Regions from separate parts of the Petralouisia sp. genome, predicted to be linked through region 3. Evidence: predicted binding sites of a transcription regulator. Region 3 holds the regulator's gene; each other region holds the start of a gene.

Region 1 (8,314 bases), on a different contig from region 3:
GATACACCAACATACTGAAAAATTCTACGTTTATACGTTAAAACATCCTCTAACATTAGTACAAGCTTTCTATCTTCAACTCCTTTTTTATTATTTACTATTTCAAGCGCAACTTTATCATAAAACCTTAATTTCAATATATTTTTATCCCCAAGTCTAGTGATATAATAATATAATTCAAATAATAACTCTTCATCAAAGAATTTATTTGAACATAGATACAGGATTATTTCCATCTCCATAACAGTAAAAACCGGACGATTATCTGACATGAAATCGAGTTCTTTAGTTATCAATAAAGCTTCCTTTAACTTATTTACTGCTTCTGACTTTTTATTTGAAAATAAAAAAATTAGAGCCTCTGTTCTTAAAATATATTGTAAATGAAGTTTATTTCCATATACAATACTTAACTCTTTATATTGATTTATAAATTGCTCAACTTCATCTGTCCTTCGCTTTCTGAGTTTTTTTTCTATTTTAAACCTTATTTTCACACAATCAATCTCATCCGCAGAAGCCATGTATGATATTTTTTCTGGATTTTTTCCTATACGCTCTAATAAAGCATCTATCATAAACTTATTAGGTTCAATTTGACTATTTTCATATCTTCCATAAGTCGAAGGACTGCAAAGACCTTTACAAACTTCATTTTTCATTAAACCTCTATTATTTCTTTCTTTTTCTAATACCTCTCCAATTTTCATATTTTGCATCCTTGTTTGTATAATAAGTCCCCACGGTGATACCTGCGCTATTAATGGACAGTAATTTACCGCTATCTTAGCATCCACCTGATGGGCAAACTCTTTTGTTTTGGTCTGCTTCTCCTGTGGTGGCATTGCAAATAGTATTTAAAACATATATATCATAACCTTTTTTTTCAATAATTTCAACTAGCTCTTAAAGATCCAGCAGCTCCTCAATTGTCTGGTTTTTGATTTTCCGATTTTAGAATTCAACAAGTGCACATATAATATTCCAATGTGCACCTGCATATATTGGAAACAGAACATCGAAAATTAATTAACTGCTATATTAATGCAGAATATGCTTTCAAGAACGCCGGACAAAAAACGCAGGCGTAGTGGTCTACGTCGAGGCTTTTTGTCCTGTGCTATCAGAAGTACAGACAAGTGAAAATGTCAGTTAATAATTATTCGATGTACTAGTGTTCCACAACATCCCCCGGAAATTGAATTCCTGCCGCTATCCGGGCGGATTCTATAATTTCCATAACCATTAACATAACCTTCAGATTCCTGTCATTCCCGGCATAATCGTCATTCTGAATCATTTTTGTCATATTCCGGATCTCATAAAGCCAGCGGTTGGAATTTTCCTGATGATTGAACGTCTCCTCTTGTTCCCTGGTTACCACTTGCACTTCCGCAAGGCCGTTGCTGCCGCCTTTGATATAAATGTATCCGTTTTCCCCTTCAATCTGGACATAATTCACGCCCCAGGTATCCTTTGCCCCGGCTGCTTCACTGATAAATCCGTCGTACTGCATCACAAGAACGCCGGAAGTGTCGGCAAGACTGCCGTAACGGTTGGGATAGTAGGTAAAGGACTGGGGCATTCCAAATAATGCCGCATTCAGGTACACATTGTAGAAATTGATATCCATCAGGCAGCCGCCGCCGAATTCAGGATTGAAGATATTAGGGACTTCGCCTTTTTTTACCAGATCATAACGGCTGGAATACTGGCTGTAATTGCTGAGCACAAGCTTGATTTTGCCCACTTTGGGAATCTCCCGCTTTAAGATTTCCAGATTCGGCAGAAACGCCGTAGGCACTGCATCTATTAAAAACAACCCCCGTTCTCTGGCAAGCTCCACAAGTTCCCTGGCCTGCTGGGCCCTGGTGCAGAAAGGCTTCTCGCAAATAACGTTTTTTCCGGCAAGAAGCGCGGCTTTTGTCTGTTCGTAATGTAAAAGATTGGGAGACGCCACATAGACAAAGTTGACGTTTTCATCCGCAAACATCTCATCCAGGTTCGTGTATACTTTTGACACGCCGTATTGAGCCGCCAATTCCTGACCTCTCTCCCGGGTTCTGGAATATACTGCAGTGCAGGCGATTCCTTCTGTCATCTGAACGGCATCCAAAATAGTATGGACAATGGGGCCGCTTCCTATGGTTCCAAGACTGATTTTTTCCATAATTCTGTTCTCCTTATCTGCAAAATGATTTGCCCGATCCAGATCAAAAACTCACTTCAGTCATGGATTCCCATAACCTGAAGTGAGTTTCTGTATTTCCCTTATCAGGGATAACCTGCTTTATTTATTATAGCAGACAATCTTGCCGAAATCTGCTTTCAGAGAAGCGCCGCCAACCAGTCCGCCGTCGATATCCGGTTTGGAGAACAATTCTGCCGCATTTCCTGCATTTACAGATCCGCCGTACTGAATACGGATTGCATCTGCAGTTGCCTCGTCATATACTTCTTTGATGCAGGCACGGATTGCTGCGCAAACTTCTTCTGCCTGGTCGGAGGTAGCAGTCTCTCCGGTTCCGATTGCCCAGATTGGCTCATAGGCAATCACTGCGCCCTTTGCCTGTTCTGCAGTTACATTCTGGAATGCAATTTTAATCTGCATACGAATCCAGTCAATGTAAATGCCCTGTTTTCTCTGTGTCAGAGACTCTCCGCAGCAGATAATCGGAGTAATGCCGTGTTCAAATGCTTTCAGAACTTTCTTATTAACTGTTTCGTCTGTCTCAGCAAAATACTCTCTTCTCTCAGAATGGCCGATTACCACGTATTTCACGCCTGCGTCTGTCAGCATATTGGGAGCGATTTCTCCTGTATATGCGCCGCTTTCCTCAAAATACATATTTTCTGCGCCAATGTTGATGTTGGAGCCTTTTGCTGCTTCCATTGCAGGAATAATGTCAATGGCCGGCACGCAGAATACTACGTCCACATCCTCGTTTGCCACCAACGGTTTCAGTTCATTTACCAGAGCAACTGCTTCGCTCGGAGTTTTGTTCATTTTCCAGTTGCCTGCAATAATTTTCTTTCTTGCCATAATCTTATCCTCTTCTTAGATTTTATTTTCAAAAAGTCCCCATGCCTGCCAATTTCACAGAGCATTTCAAACTTTCTGCCATTTTTAATTTTATTTGTTGGTTGCTGCCGCCACGCCTGGAAGCTCTTTGCCTTCCAAAAATTCCAGGGAAGCTCCGCCGCCGGTGGAAATATGGCTCATCTTGTCGCCGAAGCCCAGCTGATTTACTGCTGCTGCAGAGTCTCCGCCGCCGATAATGGTGGTTGCATCGGTTTCTGCAAGCGCTTTTGCCACTGCAATGGTTCCTTCTGCAAGCGTAGGATTCTCAAATACACCCATAGGCCCGTTCCATACAACGGTCTTTGCAGATTTCACTGCCTCTGCAAACATTTCTGCAGTCTTTGGCCCAATATCGCATCCTTCCCGGTCTGCAGGCATGTCTTTTGCATCATACATAATTACGTCTACCGGAGCGTCAATGGGATTGGGGAATTCTGTAATTGTTGCAGAATCTACCGGAAGCAGTAATTTTTTGCCAAGCTTCTCAGCTTTTGCAATCATTTCTTTACAGTAATCTACTTTGGTGTCATCCACCAGAGATTTTCCGATTTCGTATCCCTGCGCTTTTAAGAAAGTATAAGCCATGCCGCCGCCGATAATCAACGTATCGCATTTTTCCAGAAGGTTGGAAATAACATTCAGCTTATCCGCTACTTTTGCGCCGCCTAAAATTGCAACGAAGGGTCTTACCGGATTCTCTACTGCATTTCCAAGGAAATCAATTTCTTTCTGCATCAGATATCCAACTGCTGCAGTATCCACCAATTCTGATACGCCTACATTGGAGCAGTGCGCTCTGTGAGCGGTTCCGAACGCGTCATTTACAAACACATCGCAGAGAGAAGCAAGATCTTTGGAGAATGCTTCGCCGTTTTTGGTTTCTTCTGCACGGTAACGGGTATTTTCCAGTAAAATCACTTCGCCGTCCTTCATAGCCTCTACAGCTGCTTTGGCATTGGGGCCCACCACTTCCGGATCAGCGGCAAATTTCACTTCCTGTCCCAACAACTCTGTAAGTCTTGCCGCCACCGGAGCCAGAGACAATTCCGGTTTGGGTTCTCCCTTTGGTTTGCCAAGGTGAGAGCAGAGAATTACTTTTCCGCCGTCTGCAATCAATTTCTTAATGGTGGGAAGCGCTGCCACCAGACGGTTCTCGTCTGTGATTTTTCCTTCTTTCAAAGGCACGTTAAAATCGCACCTGCAAAGCACGCGTTTGCCCTTTACATTGATGTCGTCTACTGAAACTTTATTTAAAGACATAATACATTTCCTCCTGTTTGATAATGTAAACCGCTTTCTGTTTCATATGCATCAAAAAGAGCCCGGTCCTTAAAAGACCGGACCCTTTTTGAGTCTTAGGAGCGGTTCAGAGGAACTGAGCTCTGAACCGTTCTGTATCTGCACTCTGACAGCCTATCGCTTCAAAAGCAGTCTGCCGTGCAGGATTTTAATTCTTATGCTAATTCACTGAAATATTTGATTGTACGAACCATCTGGCTTGTGTAGCTGTTCTCATTGTCATACCAGGAAACAACCTGTACTTCAAATAAATCATCAGAAACCTTGGAAACCATGGTCTGTGTAGCGTCAAATAAGGAACCGAATTTCATTCCCACGATATCGCTGGATACGATTTCATCTTCATTGTATCCAAAAGATTCATTAGCTGCTGCTTTCATAGCTGCATTGATTCCGTCTACAGTTACATCGTTGCCTTTAACAACTGCTGTTAAGATTGTGGTGGAACCTGTCGGAGTCGGTACACGCTGTGCAGAACCGATTAATTTGCCGTTTAATTCCGGAATAACAAGGCCGATTGCCTTAGCAGCGCCTGTGCTGTTGGGAACAATATTCACTGCTGCTGCACGGGATCTTCTCAGATCGCCTTTTCTCTGAGGTCCGTCTAATGTCATCTGATCGCCTGTGTAAGCGTGGATGGTGCACATAATACCGGACTGGATTGCAGCATATTTGTTCAAAGCGTCAGCCATAGGAGCCAGGCAGTTGGTGGTACAGGAAGCTGCGGAGATAATGGTATCTTCTGCCTTCAATGTCTCATGGTTGGTGTTGAATACAACAGTAGGAAGGTCATTTCCTGCCGGAGCAGAGATAACAACTTTACGTGCGCCTGCATTGATATGAGCCTGTGCTTTGTCTTTGGAGGTGTAGAATCCGGAGCACTCCAGAACAACGTCTACCTTTAATTCTCCCCATGGGCAGTTATTTGCATCCGGGAAAGCGTAGATCTTGATTTCTTTTCCATCTACAGTAATGGAATCGTCACCAGCAGTTACTTTGTCTGCCAATGCATATTTTCCCTGAGATGAATCATACTTTAACAAGTGCGCCAACATTTTAGGACTTGTTAAATCGTTGATTGCTACTACTTCGTACCCTTCTGCACCAAACATCTGTCTGAATGCCAAACGGCCGATACGTCCGAAACCATTGATTGCTACTCTTACTGACATGTTAATTCCTCCTAATTTTGAATGAATTTTGTTTTTTCTTTGGATATATTACCCAACTTGTCTATATTTTAACTAATATCGTGGAAAAATTCAAGGGGCTTTTTTAACTTTGTTAAATTTTTCATTATCTCGTACTTTTTTTGGTGAAAACATACATTGACAGACTCCCATCTGTTTCGTCTGATCCGAATTTCTATTTGACATTGCCCGCCGTCTGAATTATGATCTTTTTAAATCCGACATACGAAAAGGAGGACATTCTCATGCTTTGGGACACACATATGCATACGCATTTTTCCACAGACAGCCAGGCAAAGCCCGAAGAAATGATTCAGGCTTCCATCCGGGCAGGGGTGGACGGCATCTGTTTCACCGATCATCTGGATCTGGATTACAATGCATCTCAGACAGAATTCAACCTGGATATCCCCGGATACTTTCAGGAAATGCAGAGAATTCAGCAGCATTATTCCGGTAATTTCCCTGTTCTGGCCGGAATAGAAATCGGGCTGCAGCCCCATCTTGCAGACCGGCTTCCTCAGATCATTGAAAGTCATCCCTTTGACTTTGTCATCGGTTCTTCCCATGTGGTACACGGCCAGGACCCTTATTTTCCGGAATATTATCTGGAAAAAACAGAGATGGAAGCATATCGGGAATATTTTGAATCTATTCTGGAAAATCTGGCTGTATTTGACTGTTTTGACGTATACGGACATCTGGATTATGTAGTCCGCTACGGCCCCACCAAAAATGAAAATTACACTTATGAGCAGTTTTCAGATGTATTAGAAGAAATTCTGCGTATTCTGGTGGAAAAAGGCAAAGGTCTGGAGCTGAACACCGGAGGCTTCCGGTACGGGCTTGGCCATCCCAATCCCACAGAACCCATTCTGAAACGCTATCGGGAACTGGGGGGTGAAATTGTCACAGTGGGGGCAGACGGACACAGGCCGGAGCACGTTGCTTTTGATTTTGCGAAGGTTCCGGAAATATTGAAGCAGGCGGGATTTGAATATTATACGGTGTTTCAGGGGAGAAAGCCGGTGTTTTACAGGCTGTAGGCTGAAATTACTGCAAACGGATTAACAGCTTGTCTTTGGATACGGACGGAAATACCGGATCGCCCTTTTGCACGCAAACCGGGCCATGCCCTCGAATTGTTTGCTTAGCCAAAGGGCGATCCGGTATTTCCTGTGTATCCAATTACGGTTTGTTTGCCTTTACTTATTCTGCCAATGGATGAAACAGTATTTCCTGTGTATCCAAATATGGCTTGTTCGCTTCAGTAAACATTCGCAACTATTTTTCTTCAGTAAACATATTTTCATTCCTTTCATTAAAAGCTGCTATATTCAAAATAATTTTATTTCTCCAATTCTCCAGTCTTGCTGCCATCTGCAAGGCTGTACTCCTCAATTCTGCCATTGGCGCACATCAGATAAAAACGTTCTCCGATATAGGTTCCCCGCACTGAATGGGAGTAAACTTTGCTGTCACTGCAGTCGATTTTCATTTTCTCCTGGAAAGCGCCGTCTGCATACGTAAACAATACATACTCAAGACGGTAATCCTCTTCGTAATCTTCCGCAGAAAAGCCGAAGAGATTCTTGTCTGTGTCAATAAACACTGATTTGTAGTCATACAAAGCCATGGCGTAATCGTAGGGCAGCATAAGTTTCGACTGTTCTTTCACATCTGAAGGGTCAGAAATATCAAACATAGACAGTTTCATTCCGTCTGTGGCCCCGGTTTCTTCGTCTGCCTCCATGCCGATTCCCAGAAGAAGATTTTCTCCATAAAAATGCAGGTATTCTGAAAATCCGCTGATTTTCAGTTCTCCCAGAACCTTCGGCTTTTTGGGATTTGACAAATCTACAGAAAACAGCGGATCGGTCTGTCGGAATGTGACAAAATAGCCGGCGTTTCCCATAAATCTTGCAGAGTAAATTCTCTCGTCTTTTGCCAGATTTTCAATCTTTCCTGCTGTTTTTAAATTTTCATCCAATACATACAGGCTGTTGGAAGTCTCAACATCAATTCCGTCATTGCCTATCACTTCACCAGTAATATCGTCCTTTACCTCCTGTACATTCTGGCTCTCTACCGTGGTTACCATGCGAAGATATCCTTTGTACTCGTTCATTGCCATATCATCCAGCAGAATTCCCTTTACCGTACCTTCCGCCTCTTTTTTCATAATTCCGTCCTGATAGGAAAAACGGAATATTCTGGTGCTGTCGCTCTGTTTGCCCTCTGTTCCGTAATCTACATACATACTGTCCGTCACATAAATACTGTTTTGGCTGACATAAAACCTGTCTGCTCCCGTCACAATAGCTGTTGTATCCGTAAATTGATCCGGCTGTTCCATATTGATGGAGGCCATCACCAGATAGGCCGCCGTCTTTGTATCTTCCGGCAGATAAATCTTCTCCGGCGCCAGAGGCTCCCCGTCAACTTCGGGAATATATGCCTGATAATCTTTCTCCAGTCTGGGCCGGTAAGCATTGCAGGCCGTAAAAAAGTACAGATATCCGTCAGAAATTCTGGAATCCCTGTAAGTTCCTTTTAACGTAAAGGTGTGATACAATTCCGGATTCTTCCGATCTTCAATATTATAGATATGAATTTTGCTGTAAGACATTTCCCTGTAATCCTCTCCCGGCCCATAAGAAAATATCTCATCCACAACCCCTTTTACACTGTCCAGGAAATTCCCGCTTTCCGAATCTTCCTCCTGTACCTCATTGACCCAGCC
Region 2 (8,314 bases), on a different contig from region 3:
CTTCTACGCCGCCGTTAAAGAAGAAGGTAACATGGGCATACTTCTCGGTTTCCGCAATTCTTGCCTGGGTCTTGCCATGGTCTGCCAGGAATTGTCCGAATGTATTGGTCAGTTCCACTTTATGGAATGCCACTGTCTTATTGGGAATGGTCACATCATACTCTGTAAAGCAGATGTAAGTCACCTGTTTCCTGGGGCCTCTGTCAAAACCGTCAAACTCATCCATACAGAAGGTTCTGGAAATTTCCCTTGCGCGGTCCGGCCGGAAATTGAAGAAAATAATGGTGTCTTTATCTTCTATGGCTGCAACCGGTTTGCCGTCTTTTTCCACTACTGTGGGAACCACAAATTCATCGGTTACATCTTCTTCGTAAGATGCAGCCACCGCTTCCACCGCATTGGCTGCCCGCTTTCCTTCACCGTAAGCAAGGGCTTTGTAAGCAGTTTCCACTCTGTCCCAACGGTTGTCACGATCCATCACATAATAACGTCCCATCACTGTCGCAATCTGTCCAACGCCGATTTCCTGCATTTTGCTTTCTAACGCTTCCATAAATCCTTTACCGGAGGTTGGAGAAGTATCGCGGCCATCCAGAAAGCAATGCACATATACCTTTTCAATTCCTTCCCGTTTTGCCAGCTCCAACAGCCCGTATAAATGGGTAATATGACTGTGTACGCCGCCGTCAGACAACAGTCCGTATAAATGCAGGGAAGAATGATTCTCTTTCACATTCTGAATTCCCTTCAGCAGCGCTTCATTTTTAAAGAAATCTCCATCTTCAATTTCCTTGCTGATTCTGGTTAATTCCTGATATACAATCCTTCCTGCACCCATGTTCAAATGGCCTACTTCGGAATTGCCCATCTGTCCGTCCGGCAATCCTACCGAAAGACCGCTGGCATAGCCTCTGACGAAAGGATAATCTTTCATCAGGCCGTCAATGTTGGGGGTATTAGCCTCGTAAACTGCATTTGCTTCATGTTTTTCATTCAACCCAAATCCATCTAAAATCATTAATACTGCAGGTTTTTTACTCATAAGATTTTCCATCTCCCTTTCTCTCTTTAAAATGATATTTCATTCTCAAGGCTCCTCCCGGCTTCTTGAGTTTGGCTATTCCTGGTTTTGAGCCGGGGACTTTTCAAGGCAAGGCCTTCAGGGCTCCTCCCGGCTTCTTGGGTTTGATCATTCCTGGTTTTGCGCCGGGGACTTTTCAAGGCAAGGCCTTCAGGGCTCCTCCCGGCTTTCCCTGTTTTGTTTTTTCTTGGTTTTGCGCCGGGTCCCTCCTCAAGGCAAATTATATCACAACCGAAAAGAAAAATACAATTAATTTCATGAATTCTCCAGCCGTTCCCTGCTGAAATGGCAAAATGCGGCTTCCGGCAATGAATATTCACTGCCAGAAGCCGCACAGGGTTTTATAGCTTATCTGCTATTTCGCCATTTCAGCCTTCAAAGCCTCTGTCAAAGCCGGAACAACTTTATGTAAGTCCCCAACTACGCCGTAATCAGCTACATCAAAGATTGGAGCATCTTCATCTTTGTTAATTGCGATGATGATATCTGCTTCTTCCATACCTGCTACGTGCTGAATTGCTCCAGAAATACCGATTGCAAAATATACATTGGGGCGAACTGTTTTACCAGTCTGTCCTACCTGTAAATCTACCGGCTTCCATCCGTTTTCTACAACTGCACGGGAACAGCTTACGGTTCCGCCGATAACATCTGCCAAATCCTGCAGCAGCTTGAAGTTCTCTGCGCTTCCAACGCCGCGTCCGCCGGAAACCAGAATCTTTGCTTCCATGATATCTTCGGTTTCTTTTACAGCTTTTACCACATTCAGGATTTCCACATATTTGTCATTGGGAGCAAATCCTGGATTGTATTCCACTACGTTTGCTTTTGCACCCTTAATCGGATCGATTTTCTGCATAACGCCGGGACGTACGGTTGCCATCTGAGGACGGTTGTCCGGACATGCAATAGTTGCGATTGTGTTGCCGCCAAATGCAGGACGTGTCATAAGCAGCTGATTGTGTTTCTGCTCATTTTCTTTACCCGGCACCGGATTCAGCGGGAAGTCGCCGATTTCAAGTACGGTACAGTCTGCAGTAAGACCGGTTTTCACTCTTGCAGATACACGGGGCCCAAGGTCACGTCCGATTGCAGTAGCGCCTACTAACATAATTTCCGGTTTATACTCATTGATCACAGAGGAAAGAGCATGTGTATAAGGCTCTGTTCTGTACTCTTTCAATTCCGGATCATCTACAACGATTACTTTGTCAGCGCCGTACTCTGCCAGCTGATCTGCCAAATCCTTCACGCCGGAACCAATCAATACTGCTGTTACATCTGTGCTTAAATCTTTTGCCAAGTCTTTCGCTTTGCCCAGTAATTCAAAAGCAATTCCACTTAATACATTGTCCACCTGCTGTGCAAAGACATATACTCCTTTATATGCTTCTAAACCCATTATTTTCACCACTTTCCTTATTTTTACGGATATTCGCAATCCATCTGATTCGCTCTTTCGTGAGCTTTTGAACTTTTCTTTAGATTACGTGTTTCTCTTTCAATTTACCTGTAATATAGGCAACTGCATCTTCGGGTGTATCGGGAACCACTTTTTCTCCGGCGCCTTTTTTCACTTTGTCAGATGCCTTTGCAATCTTTGTGGGTGATCCTTTTAATCCAAGGTCAGAATCATCTACATCTTTCAAATCTGCCCGGCCCCATACAGTCACTTCTTTGTCATAAGCATCAAAGATTCCGCCCGGCGTCATATAACGCGGCTCGTTTAACTCGGAAAGAGCGGTAACTAAACATGGCATTTTTGCCTTTAATTCATGATATCTGTCTTCATACTGACGCTGAACCACTACATAGTCCCCGTCAATTTTGATTTCCTGTGCATAGGAAATCACCGGAATATCCAGATGTTCAGAAATCTGAGGCCCAACCTGTGCGGTATCGCCGTCGATTGCCTGACGTCCGGTAATAATTAAATCATATTCCAGATTCCGGATTGCTCCTGCGATTGTGGTAGAGGTAGCCCATGTATCTGCGCCTCCCAACACTCTGTCTGTAACAAGGATACCTTTGTCTGCACCCATTGCCATAGCTTCACGGAGAACTTCGTCTGCTTTGGGAAGTCCCATGGTAAGTACAGTTACTTCTGCACCATACTGTTCTTTTAATCTAAGGGCTGCTTCTAACCCGGCTTTGTCATCCGGATTCATAATGGTGAGCATTGCGCCTCTGTCCAGAGTACCGTCTGGATTGAATTTTACTCCGCCTTTGGTATCTGGCACCTGTTTTATACATACAACGATTTTCACGGTAATTCACTCCTTATGTTTTATTTTTGCGGCAAAGTTCCCGGCTTCCTTCACAGGGACGGCCGTTTTGCCTGCCACGGCATATTGAGATTTATAATCTTTGGCTTTCATCCGATGGACGGCCATTTCTTTTGTCACTCAACACAGCTGAATGATATTTTATTTCAGCAATGCGCCGGAAATAACCATACGCTGAACCTCAGAAGTTCCTTCATAAATCTCTGTGATCTTAGCGTCACGCATCATACGCTCTACATCATATTCTCTGATATATCCGTATCCGCCGAAGAGCTGAACGCATCTTGTTGTTACGTCCATAGCAACCTCTGCTGCAAATAATTTTGCCTTTGCCGCTTCTACAGAGTAAACCTTCTGAGTTGCTTTTGCCATAGCTGCTTTGTAAACCAGAAGCTGCGCTGCTTCAATCTTAGCTGCCATATCTGCCAGCTGGAACTGGGTATTCTGCTGTGCAGCGATGGAGCGTCCGAACTGTTTTCTTTCTTTGGTGTAAGCAACGGTTGCCTCCAGTGCGCCCTCTGCAATACCAAGAGCCTGAGCTGCGATACCGATACGTCCGCCGTCCAATGTATGCATTGCAATTGGGAATCCTTTGCCTTCCGGCCCCAGCAGATTCTCTTTGGGGATTCTGCAGTCTTCAAAAATCAATTCATATGTAGCAGATCCGCGGATACCCATTTTCTTTTCCTTGGTTCCGAAGGAGAAGCCCGGAGTTCCTTTTTCTACAATAAAGGTGGAGAAGTTCTTTTTCTTTCTTCCTCTCCTGTCCTCCACTACGCTTGTGATAGCGATTACGATATAGATATCAGCCTCTTTGCCGTTGGTGATAAAGCATTTGGAGCCGTTTAATACCCATTCGTCGCCGTCTAATACCGCTTTGGTCTGGCATCCCTGTGCGTCGGTGCCTGCGCCCGGCTCTGTCAGGGCAAATGCGCCTAACTTCTCACCTTTTGCAAGAGGCGCAAGATATTTCTGCTTCTGCTCTTCGTTGCCGTATGTCATAATAGGATCGCAGCAAAGGGAGGTATGAGCGGATACGATAACGCCTGTAGTGCCGCAAACCTTGGATAATTCCTCTACGCACATAATGTAGGTAAGAGGATCGCATCCCTGTCCGCCGTATTCCTTGGGAATTGGAATACCCATGAATCCTATTTTCTGCATTTTTTCTACGGTTCCTCTTGGGAATTTTTCTGTCTCGTCAACTTCCTGAGCAAGAGGCTTTACTTCATTTTCAGCAAACTCTCTGAACAGAGTTCTCGCCATTTCATGTTTTTTATCTAAAGAAAAATCCATGATACTTTTCCTCCAAACTTTCTTTTATTTTATGGAATGGGACTGCCGCATTCAGACGAATCCAATGCGGCAGCTCCTCACATTCAATACAGTGCAGGCCAAAGCCTGCTGAGGCCGTGCCTTTGTCAATATGTATTATTTGCTGTAATCATAGAAACCGATACCGGTTTTCTGTCCCAGCTTACCTGCACGAACCATTTTCTTTAACAATGGATGCGGACGGTATTTGGGATCTCCTGTCTCATCATACAAAACGTTCATAATTGCAAGGCAGATATCAAGTCCAACCAAATCTCCTAAAGCCAGAGGTCCCATCGGATGATTTGCACCCAGCTTCATAGCAGTGTCAATGCCTTCTACAGAAGCAACGCCGTCTGCATAGATGCCAACTGCTTCATTAATCATAGGAATTAAGATTCTGTTTACTACAAATCCTGCAGCTTCATTTACTTCTACCGGAGTTTTGCCGATTTCTTCGGAGATTTTAACGATTTTGTCTTTCATTTCGTCCGGTGTGTTCTCACCTTTGATAACCTCAATCAGCTTCATAACAGGAGCCGGGTTAAAGAAATGCATACCGATGACCGGTCTGTCAAGTCCTGCGCCAATCTCTGTGATGGAAAGAGAAGAAGTGTTGGTTGCAAACATGCAGTCTTTCTTTACGATCTCCTGCAGTTCTTTGAATGTCTGCTTTTTAATATCCATTACTTCCAATGCTGCTTCTACGATTAAATCGCAGTCACCGCAGATTTCCTTCGTTCCTGTAGTGATTTTTGCAAGGATTGCATCTGCTTTTGCCTGATCCATTTTGCCCTTTGCAACTCTCTTCTCGAATCCTTTTGCAATTTTGTTCTTGCCATTTGCAGCAAATTCGTCATTAATATCGCAAAGGCATACTTCATATCCTTCTGTCTGTGCAAATGCCTGTGCAATTCCGGAACCCATGGTTCCTGCTCCAATAACGCCAACTTTCATGATAGTCCTCCTTAAATTATTCTACAGGATACCGGAGCAGAACTCCGGTATCCATATTAGCTTTCTCATTTTCTGGTATCAGCAAAAATATACCGATTCCATAATCTATGAACATTTCTGCCCTCAGGCAGAATCGAAACAGCAGGATTTAGTCTCTTTCCACGATGGTGGAGCATCCCATACCGCCGCCGATGCACAGAGTTGCAAGACCTTTCTTTGCATCGCTTCTCTGCATCTCATGTAATAATGTAACAAGGATACGGCATCCGCTGGCTCCTACCGGATGTCCAAGTGCAATTGCGCCGCCGTTTACATTTACTTTGCTCATATCAAAGTTCAGGTCATGAGCCACTGCAAGAGACTGAGCTGCAAATGCTTCATTTGCCTCTACCAGATCCATATCGTCAATGGTCAAGCCTGTCTTTTCGAATACTTTCTTAGTGGAAGCAACCGGACCTACACCCATGATGGAAGGATCTACGCCGCCAAGAGCGCCTGCTACGAAAGTTGCCATTGGCTTCACGCCAAGTTCTTTGGCTTTCTCTTCGCTCATAACAACTACTGCCGCTGCGCCGTCATTGATGCCGGAAGCGTTTGCTGCAGTCACGATTCCATCCGGTTTGAATGCCGGGCGTAATTTGGAGATGCTTTCTTTAGTTGTTCCCGGACGGGGACCTTCGTCTGTATCTACGATCACTGTTTTCTTTTTCTGTTTTACTTCTACAGGAACGATTTCATCTTTGAACTTGCCGTCATTGATTGCCTTCTCGCATTTCTGCTGTGAAGATGCTGCAAACTCGTCTAACTGCTCTCTGGTCAGTCCCCACTGCTCTGCTACGTTTTCAGCGGTAATTCCCATATGATACTGATTGAATGCATCCCACAATGCGTCATTTACCATGGTGTCTACCAAAGCAGCATTGTTCATTCTGTATCCGTAACGTCCCTGCATAGCTGCATAAGGAGCCATTGACATATTTTCCATACCGCCTGCTACGACGATATCAGCATCGCCTGCCTGGATCATCTGAGCAGCCATATTTACACAGTTCAAACCGGAACCGCAGACTACGTTAACGGTAACTGCCGGTGTCTCGATTGGCAAACCTGCATTGATGGATGCCTGACGGGCTACGTTCTGTCCCAAACCTGCCTGAATAACGCATCCCATGTATACATGGTCAACTTTATCTGCCGGAACGCCTGCCCTGCTTAATGCTTCTTTGATAACGATAGATCCCAATACCGGTGCCGGGGTTGTGCTTAAAGCCCCTCCCATAGTTCCGATTGCGGTACGGCATGCGCCTGCCAAAACAACTTTCTTTGCCATTTTCTTCGTCTCCTTTTTAAATATAGTGTATCGCGAAAATATTTTGACAAAATCACCAAAATCAATGTTATTTTTTTAACAATCTTTTGCCAAAAAAAGGAAAACAGGCTGTTGGCATTTTTCATGATGCCAGACCCGCAAAGTACTTTTGCTGATTCCCGTTTTTCCCGTATTTTCTTCTCTCGATAAGTGTATCCTAGCACATTTCCGTGTAAATTGCAAGAATTATCTTGCCTGCCCTATCCCGCTGCCTTTTTGTCTATCTTTGTTATATTTTTGTCATTCTTTTCGGCCTTTTTCCCGAAAAAAAGAGGCAGTCTTTGTATATATTGCACAAAAACCGCCTTTCCTTATTCTGCCATGTCTTTTCTATGTATTAATAAAATACATGATTGCCAATGACGGCGCCTGGAATGGAACCGTCATTCCGTCTGAAATACAGACAGCTGATGGTAATATTTCCGCCGAGCACCTCGCCTGCCGCCTGGGTACAGCTCTGGTTGGCTCCTTTTGCCAGTACGGAGGCAAACCGCCCGCTTGCCACCGGAGAAAACTGTCCGCTCTGATAGATGACTCCCGCCACTGAATTGGGAAAATGGGAGCTGCTCACACGATTCATCACAACGCTTCCCACTGCCAGTTTTCCTTCATAGCTTTCTCCACCGGCCTCGCACTGAATCAGTGCAGCCAGAAGCGCAATGTCGGAAGCGTCGCTGCTTGGGGCGATCTTCCCGCCTCCTGCCGAATCTTTCTGCTTCTGTTTCATTTCCGCTTCCTGCCGTTTGATCTCTTCCAGTCTCTTTGCGTCTTCGGCTGCTTTCTGGGCCTCCAGTTCTGCTTCATAGGCTTTCTGCCGCTCAATCTCCGCTTCATAAGCCTCCACGTCAGCCTGGGCGTCTGCAAGCTGTTTTCTGGCAGCGCTCAGCTTCTCGGAAGTGCTGTCCACCAATACGGCCAGCTCCTGTTTCTTTTCTTCCTGCTGCGCCTGCAGATCTGCAAGCTGCTGTTCCTGCTCCTCAAGCTCCTGTTCTTTTCCTGCAATTTCCTCTTTCGTAGCCCGGTATTCTCCAAGCATTTTCCGATCGTAATTGTGAATATTTACAATATATTCCCCTTTGTTCAGAAAATCTGCAAAATTCTCTGCGCTCAGCAGCACTTCTATCATTCCCTCCATGTCCATTTCATACATGAACCGGATTCTCTTTTTCATGGCCTCATACTGTTCCTGCTCTTTCAGCCTGGCCGCTTCCAGGGCAGCTCTGGTCTCCTCCAGACTGATTCTGGTACTGCTTAGCTGCTCTTCTGTTTCATTTAACCTGGCAGCGGCCGCTTCCAGACTGCTGTTGA
Region 3 (8,314 bases):
ACCATTATCGGTCACAAGGATTCGGCGGTGGTTGGAACGAAGCTGGGCGAAAGCGGCGGTATGTATGCTTATGCAGAGAAACAGCTTCAGTCCGGGAACACAGGGCTTGGCCTTTACAAAGACACGTATGTTGAGATTGCAGAGGTTGAAGGAAGCAGTTGGGCGGCAGTGGCTTATGTGTCCAAAGAAGAAATATTGTCGGAGCTTTATGATCTGACCTATATTATGGCAGTTATGTCGGCGGCAGCCGTACTTGTCATGACTCTTTTAGTGGTAATTCAGGTTCGGAGGATTATCGGCAGGCCGGTGAAGGAGCTGAGCCGGGCGGCTACCCGGATTGCGGAGGGAGAACTGGATCAGACCATCCGCTACAAATCCAGAGATGAACTGGGCATCCTGGTGGATGATTTCAACCAGGTTACCGTAAGGCTGAAAGACTACATAAAATATATCAATGAAATCTCAGACACTCTGCGGGAAATTGCCCGGGGAAACCTGGCCTTTGAGCTGAAAAATGAATATACCGGCGAATTTGCCAGAGTCCGGGAATCTTTAGAAGAGATCGCTGTGGAGCTCAATATGATTATGGGGCAGATGAGAGTGTCGTCCAGGGATGTGGCAGCCGGGGCGGCGCAGATTTCCGGCAGCGCGGTAAACTTGTCCCAGGGTTCGGCGGAGCAGGCCGCAGAGGTGGAAGCTTTGTCCGGAAATATTGAAAAAGCGGCTGACAGCGTGAAAAAGGTGGCGCAGGGGGCCCAGAAGGCCAGCGGTATATCGAAAGAAACCAAAGACGGATTGCTAGAAAGCAATACCAAGATGCAGAATATGCGGGAAGTGATTCAGCGAATCAGCGAGAAGTCCAACGCCATCCACAAGATTGTGAAAACCATTGATGATATTGCGTTTCAGACCAATATTCTTGCGCTGAACGCAGCCGTGGAGGCGGCCCGGGCAGGAGAGTCCGGAAAAGGCTTTGCAGTGGTGGCGGAGGAAGTGCGGACCTTGGCAGGCAAATCTGCCACTGCAGCCCAGGAAACCACGGAGCTTTTGGGAGAGACCATTAAATCCATGGAACAGGGAGTTATTGCAGCCGACGATACGGCCCAGTCCATGCTTGCCGCGGCAGAGATGGCGGAGGAAATGGATCAATTAATCTGCGGCATTGCAGATTACACAAAACAGCAGGCTGACATAGCAGAGGATATCAGTCACGGAATTGAGCAGATTTCCATTGTGGTGCAGAGTAATGTGGACACAGCGGAATCCGGCGCTGCAGCCAGTGAAGAATTGTCCGGCCAGGCAGCGGCCGCTGAAAGAACTGGTTTCCAGATTCCGTTTAAAAGAATAAAAGAAGGTGTGAAGCTGGCCGGTTTTTCAGAAATAATTTCCCCTTGACAAAAAAATGCATAAATGTATACAATAATTCATGGAAATTATTTTCCGGCAAGGAGGGTCTGGTTTGGATGGAATAAGTCATTCACTGGGGCAGCAGGTCTTTCAGAAAATCAGAGAAGAGATTTTAGACGGAACATATGCTAAGGGAAAAGAACTGAAAGAGACAGCCATAGGAGAAGAACTGGGCGTGAGCCGTACGCCGGTGCGCGAGGCGCTGCGGCAGTTGGAATTGGAAGGGTTAATTACCATTATTCCCAATAAAGGGGCTTTTGTGGTAGGTTTTTCAGGGCAGGATATCCGGGATATTTATGAGATGCGCCTGGCCCTGGAGGGATTGTGTGTAAAAAGGGCGGCATTGTCTGCCGACAGGGTTCAGATTGAGCGGATGGAGGAAATTCTCTATCTGGCGGACTTTCATTACAGCAAAGGCCATATGGAGCTGATGGCGGGACTGGACGACAAGTTTCACGGGCTTCTGTATGAAGCGGGCGGGAGCAAAGTACTGGAACACGCCCTGAAGGACTATCATCAGTATCTGTGCCGGGCGAGAAAGACCAGCTTATCCAACCGGGAACGGGCGCAGCAGTCTAACCGGGAGCACTGGAGAATTTTGGAGGCCGTCCGGGAACAGAATGCCGAAAAAGCAGAAGAAGCAGCCAGGATGCATATCAAATGCGCAATTCAGAATATGGAAATATCAGGAGGAAGAGAGCATGGACAAGATTAAAATGACAACACCGTTGGTAGAGATGGACGGGGACGAGATGACCCGGATTCTCTGGAAAATGATTAAGGACGAATTATTGTGCCCCTTTGTGGACTTAAAGACAGAATATTATGACTTAGGGCTGGAATACCGGAATGAGACAGACGATCAGGTAACGTTTGATTCCGCCAATGCCACCAAAAAATACGGCGTTGCGGTAAAATGCGCCACCATCACTCCCAATGCGGCCCGTATGGAGGAATATGATCTGAAGCAGATGTGGAAAAGCCCCAACGGAACCATCCGCGCAATTTTAGACGGAACTGTATTCCGCACCCCCATTACAGTGAAGGGGATTGAACCCTGTGTGAAGAACTGGAAGAAGCCCATTACCATTGCAAGACATGCTTACGGGGATGTGTACAAGGCAAGCGAGATGAAGATTCCGGGAGCGGGAAAATGCGAGCTTGTCTATACGGCAGAGGACGGCACGGAAACCAGAGAGCTGATTCACGATTTCACCGGGGCAGGAGTGATACAGGGACAGCACAACCTGAATGGTTCTATTGAAAGTTTTGCAAGAAGCTGTTTTAATTACGCACTGGACACCAAACAGGATTTGTGGTTTGCAACCAAGGATACCATTTCCAAGAAATATGACCATACCTTTAAAGATATTTTCCAGGAAATCTATGAAAAAGAATACGATGAAAAATATAAAGCAGCCGGAATTGAATATTTCTACACGCTGATTGACGATGCGGTAGCCCGTATTATGAAAGCGGAGGGCGGATTTATCTGGGCGTGCAAGAATTATGACGGAGATGTGATGAGCGATATGGTAAGCTCCGCCTTCGGCTCCCTTGCCATGATGACTTCCGTACTGGTATCTCCCGAAGGCTACTACGAATATGAAGCGGCTCACGGAACCGTGCAGCGTCATTACTATAAACATCTGAAGGGAGAGGAAACCTCCACCAATTCGGTGGCGACAATTTTCGCCTGGACCGGCGCCCTCCGCAAGAGAGGGGAGCTGGACAGGCTGCCGGAGCTTTCCGCATTTGCGGACAAACTGGAGGAGGCATGCCTGTCCACCATCGAATCCGGCAAGATGACCAAAGACCTTGCGCTGATTACCACACTGAAGGATGTGACTGTTTTAAACAGCGAAGGCTTTATCAAAGCAATCCGGGAAAAACTGGAAACATTATGCGAACATAACTGTTAAGGAGAGAGAACCATGATTTTAGCCTGCCAAAACATCAGCAAAGCCTTTGGCACCGATGAAATCATACAACATGCTTCCTTTCATATTGAAGAAAATGAAAAGGCGGCGATTGTAGGAATCAACGGAGCGGGAAAGACCACCCTGCTCCGGATTATTATGGGAGAACTGGAGGCAGACGAAGGAACTGTGGTTCTGGCGAAAAACAGAACCATCGGATATCTGCCCCAGAATCCGGATATCGCGGGAAACCGGACGATTTATGAAGAAGTGCTTTCTGCCAGGCAGGAAATGGTTGACATGCAGGAAGAACTGATTGCCATGGAGCAGGAAATGAGCCGCGTCACAGGGGAAGCCCTGGAGCGGCTGATGGAAAGCTATAACCGCCGGAACCTGGAATTTGAACAAAAAGGCGGCCAGTCTTACAAAAGTGAAATCACAGGGGTGCTGAAAGGCCTGGGATTTACCGAGGAAGAATTTGCCAAGCATATGCAGGAATTGTCCGGCGGGCAGCGTACCAGGGTGTGTCTGGGCAAACTTCTGGTGACAAAGCCGGATGTGATTCTTCTGGACGAGCCCACCAACCACCTGGATATCGGCTCCATTACCTGGCTGGAGACATTTCTGCTGAATTATAAAGGAGCGGTGGTAATTGTCAGCCATGACCGTTATTTTCTGGATCGGGTGGTTGGCAAAGTAGTGGAATTGGACCGCTGCAGAGTATCGGTATTTTCCGGCAATTACAGCGCTTATGCCGTGAAAAGAGCCCAGGTGCGGGAGGCTTTGTTAAAACAGTATTACAATCAGCAGCAGGAGATCAGGCATCAGGAGGAAGTGATTGCCAAACTGAAATCCTTTAACCGGGAAAAATCCATCAAACGGGCGGAAAGCCGGGAAAAAATGCTGAACAAAATAGAACGGCTGGAGAAGCCCACAGAGGAGAATACAGACATTCATCTGCAGCTTAACCCGGGCATTGTCAGCGGAAACGATGTGATTTCGGTGGAGCGTCTGGCGAAAGCCTATCCGGGGCAGCCGCTGTTTCAGGAGCTGTCCTTTGAAATCAAACGGGGCGAGCGGGTTGCGCTGATCGGAGATAACGGAACGGGCAAAACAACGATTCTGAAAATTATCAACGATATGGTGAACGCAGATCAGGGCGCGGTCAAACTGGGAACCAACGTGCATATCGGATACTATGATCAGGAGCATCAGGTGCTTCATTCGGGAAAAACGCTGGTGGAAGAGATTTCCGACGAATATCCTTATCTGACCAATACGGAGATCCGGAATGTACTGGCGGCCTTCCTTTTTACCGGAGACGACGTGTTTAAGCGGATTTCAGAATTAAGCGGCGGAGAACGGGGCCGCGTGTCACTGGCAAAGCTGATGCTTTCGGAAGCAAATTTTCTGATTCTGGACGAGCCTACCAACCATTTGGACATTACCTCCAAAGAGATTTTGGAGCAGGCGTTAAACCGCTATACGGGAACGGTGCTGTTTGTGAGCCATGACCGGTATTTTATCAATAAGACGGCAACAAGAATTATGGAGCTGACCGGCGGCAGACTGGTAAATTATATCGGAAATTACGATTATTATCTGGAAAAATCCAGGGAACTGACCGATATTTATGTATCGGGCAGAGAAACGGCTCCGAAAACGGAAACTGTCAGCAGCAACAAGGCGGACTGGAAACAGAAGAAAGAAGAGCAGGCCAGACAGCGGAAGCTGGAAAATGACAGGAAGCGCACCGAGGACAGCATCGAAGCCGCAGAGCAGCGGATCAGTGAATTGGAAGAAGCGTTTTCAGACAGTGAAATCGCAACCAATTCTGCCAGACTGCAGGAGCTGCACCAGGAATATGAAGGGCTCAAGAAGGAGCTGGAAGAACTGTATGAGCATTGGGAAACACTGCTGTGACATGTTTCCCACATTGACATCCGGAATCAGATTGTTTATAATAAAAAAATGAAAAAACGGCGAGCGGATGCCCGTGAAACAGGAGAAGAGAGAATGGAAAAAGGAATATCACAGGCAGTAATCCGAAGAATGCCAAGGTATTACAGATATCTGGGGGAACTTCTGGATGATGGGGTGGAGCGGATTTCATCCAATGAACTGAGCGCGAGAATGCGTGTGACCGCCTCCCAGATACGGCAGGATTTGAATAATTTCGGTGGGTTTGGACAGCAGGGATATGGCTATAATGTGAAGTATCTCTATGATGAAATCGGCAAGATTCTGGGAATGAATCAGCAGCACAATATTATTGTGGTAGGGGCCGGCAATCTGGGGCAGGCGTTGGCCAATTACATTAAGTTTGAGAAATGGGGATTTGTAATTATCGGGCTGTTTGATGTGAATTCGGCATTAAAAGGGATTTCCGTCCGGGGAATTAAGGTGCGCATGATGGATGAACTGGAAGAGTTCCTGAAGAAGAACAAAGTGGATATTGCCGCCCTTACCCTGCCCAAAGAGAAGGCGGATGAGGTGGCAAACGGACTGGTGAATCTTGGAATTCGCGCAATCTGGAATTTTGCCCATCTGGATCTGGAGCTGCCGGAACATGTGGTGGTGGAAAATGTACATCTTTCAGACAGCTTGATGCAGTTATCTTATAATATTGAGAAAACAGAAAAATCCAAAGATAAGAAGTGAGCATATGAGTAAAAGAAAAAACACAAGCCCCGGATTTGAAAAAATTGCCCAGACAAGGGAGCTTCCGCCGTTGGTGTTGGATCAGAAATGGCATCAGTTATTTCTGGACGGCAGCAAGCCGGCAAAGGTGGCGAAGCTGGAGCAGAAGGTCAGCGGGCACCTTTCCAGACAGGGACATCTGACCCAGGAGCTCAAAGAGCTGAAATCTCTGAAAAACAAGCTGATGAAAAATATTGTGGCCAATATGGATGAAATTGGAGAACAGGGACAGGAGACCGGCAGGCTTCAGGAGAACCGAAGGCTGATTACAGAGATCAATCAGCGGATGGATTCCTGCCGCGGGGAGCTGGACAAACTGCAGGATACCATGAGACAGGACAATGAACAGCTGATGGCGGAGACGTTGGAATACTGTTATGGAATCATGAACAGCAATGAGAAAGAACAGGAGGAACTGGCTCAGTGGATTGCGAAGACCCGGACAGAGCTGAAGGTAAAGATTATCCGCAAGGACGCCATTGAGGATCAGAGCCGCGCAATTTATGCGTACCTCCATGATATTTTCGGGGCCCAGGTCATCGGAGCTTTTGATTTGAAATATGGAGAGGAATATAAAAGAACAAAGAAATAAAAGGCAGTCTTGGCAGAACTTGTCAGGGGTGTCTTTTTTCGGAGTTTATTGTGCCTTTTCCCAAAAACCGCAGTCTGTATCCGGAGCGGTTTTTGCCGGAACCGGCTTAGGAGGTTGGAATGAGGATTCTTTTAGACAGCAGGCAGATGAAGCAGTGCGACAAGAATACGATAGAGCATTTCGGAGTGCCGTCTCTGGTTCTGATGGAGCGGGCGGCTTTAAGTACGGCAGATGAAATTGACAGATATTTCCGGGAGGGCGGCAAAAAGGGGCAGGCCGCGGCCGACAGGGAAACGTCCGGAAAGAAACGGACGGCTCTTATAGTCTGCGGATTTGGAAATAACGGCGGAGACGGCCTTGCCATCGGCCGCATACTGTTTCAGCGGGGCTATGAGGCAACAATCGTAATGCCGCCGGAGTCAGGAAGAATTTCTGAGGAAACAAGAACCCAGAAAGAGATTTTGGGCCATTACGGAATAGAGCTGATGCACGATATGCCAAAGGGAGAGTTTGATGTTGTGATAGACGCGCTGTTTGGCATCGGCCTTACCAGGAACCTGGAAGGGGTGTACCGGGAATATTTGACGGAAATGAATCAGAAATCTGGGCTGAAAGTGGCGGTGGACATTCCCTCCGGCGTCCATGGGGACACAGGAGAAGTGATGGGCGTTGGTTTTTTGGCAGATCTTACAGTGACCTTTGCCTTTGCAAAGCCGGGGCTTTTGCTCTATCCGGGGGCGGAATATGCCGGAACGGTTCTGGTAAAAGATATTGGAATTGACAGCCGCAGCTTTTTAAAAGAGCAGCCTTTTTTGTTTGCTGCGGAGGCGCAGGATCTGAATGGGATTCCTTCCCGGAAAAACCGTTCCAACAAGGGCAGCTACGGGAAAGTTCTGACGGTGGCAGGGCAGAAAAATATGGCGGGAGCTGCTTTTTTCAGCGGAAAAGCCGCCTATCTTACGGGCGCGGGGCTTGTACGGATTTTTACAGAAGAACAGAACCGGATCATTTTGCAGGAGCTGCTGCCGGAAGCCATTCTGACTGCCTGGGAGGGAATAAAATTTCCGGAAGAGCTTCTGTCGCAGGCCCTTTCCTGGGGAACTGTCATTGCAGCGGGGCCGGGGCTTGGCACAGGAAAAAACGCAGGGAAAATTATAAAATTTATTTTAAAACAGGCGAAGGTTCCGGTGATTCTGGATGCGGACGGGCTGAATGTCCTGTCAGAGCATTTAAAATGGCTGAAAGAGGCGTCGGCTCCTGTAATTATAACGCCTCATCTGGGAGAGATGGCAAGGCTCACCGGGAAAAGCATTGGGGAGATACAAAAGCATTTATTGCAGGTTGCACAGGAATTTGCCAGGGAATATAATGTAATATGTATTTTGAAAGATGCAAGAACCATCACCGCATGGCCGGACGGCCGGGCCTGTATCAATACCAGCGGAAATCACGGGATGGCTACGGCAGGCTCCGGCGACATACTGACCGGAATTCTGGCAGGGCTCATTGCCCAGGGAATGGAGCCGGCTCAGGCGGCTGCGGCAGGGGTGTACCTGCACGGGGCTGCGGGGGATCTGCAGGCGGAACACACCGGAACTTACGGCATGATGGCCCGGGACATTCTGGATGGGATCGGGATAGTTCTGAAAGAAATAGAAAGGATACCGAGATGAAATCATACAGCAGGGTGTATGCG

The links. Region 3 encodes Rex, which represses fermentation and respiration genes when NADH is low (regulators of the CRP and FNR family bind a similar motif). Its sites were predicted from a motif close to ATTGTTAANTANTTAACAAT; they were not measured.
Region 1: a site for Rex is predicted at 5,610-5,629, ahead of gap (type I glyceraldehyde-3-phosphate dehydrogenase). Genes of this name have one in related genera too.
Region 2: a site for Rex is predicted at 7,031-7,050, ahead of ACTO17_RS00765 (acetyl-CoA C-acetyltransferase). Genes of this name have one in related genera too.

The regions. Positions count from the first base shown of each region.
Region 1 is NZ_JBQIOP010000057.1:10,615-18,928, reverse strand. Features, by position in the region: gene ACTO17_RS17185 (helix-turn-helix domain-containing protein) at 1-710, opposite strand, end outside; gene ACTO17_RS17180 (Gfo/Idh/MocA family protein) at 1,172-2,170, opposite strand; gene tpiA (triose-phosphate isomerase) at 2,291-3,043, opposite strand; gene ACTO17_RS17170 (phosphoglycerate kinase) at 3,134-4,342, opposite strand; gene gap (type I glyceraldehyde-3-phosphate dehydrogenase) at 4,537-5,553, opposite strand; gene ACTO17_RS17160 (histidinol-phosphatase HisJ family protein) at 5,817-6,617, shown strand; gene ACTO17_RS17155 (beta-propeller domain-containing protein) at 6,920-8,314, opposite strand, start outside.
Region 2 is NZ_JBQIOP010000001.1:161,642-169,955, forward strand. Features, by position in the region: gene gpmI (2,3-bisphosphoglycerate-independent phosphoglycerate mutase) at 1-1,042, opposite strand, end outside; gene ACTO17_RS00745 (electron transfer flavoprotein subunit alpha/FixB family protein) at 1,437-2,483, opposite strand; gene ACTO17_RS00750 (electron transfer flavoprotein subunit beta/FixA family protein) at 2,563-3,348, opposite strand; gene ACTO17_RS00755 (acyl-CoA dehydrogenase) at 3,508-4,662, opposite strand; gene ACTO17_RS00760 (3-hydroxyacyl-CoA dehydrogenase family protein) at 4,798-5,637, opposite strand; gene ACTO17_RS00765 (acetyl-CoA C-acetyltransferase) at 5,786-6,967, opposite strand; gene ACTO17_RS00770 (cell wall hydrolase) at 7,344-8,314, opposite strand, start outside.
Region 3 is NZ_JBQIOP010000016.1:29,487-37,800, reverse strand. Features, by position in the region: gene ACTO17_RS08160 (methyl-accepting chemotaxis protein) at 1-1,395, shown strand, start outside; gene ACTO17_RS08155 (GntR family transcriptional regulator) at 1,460-2,122, shown strand; gene ACTO17_RS08150 (NADP-dependent isocitrate dehydrogenase) at 2,109-3,329, shown strand; gene abc-f (ribosomal protection-like ABC-F family protein) at 3,342-5,249, shown strand; gene ACTO17_RS08140 (redox-sensing transcriptional repressor Rex) at 5,343-5,987, shown strand; gene ACTO17_RS08135 (hypothetical protein) at 5,992-6,618, shown strand; gene ACTO17_RS08130 (NAD(P)H-hydrate dehydratase) at 6,738-8,291, shown strand; gene alr (alanine racemase) at 8,288-8,314, shown strand, end outside.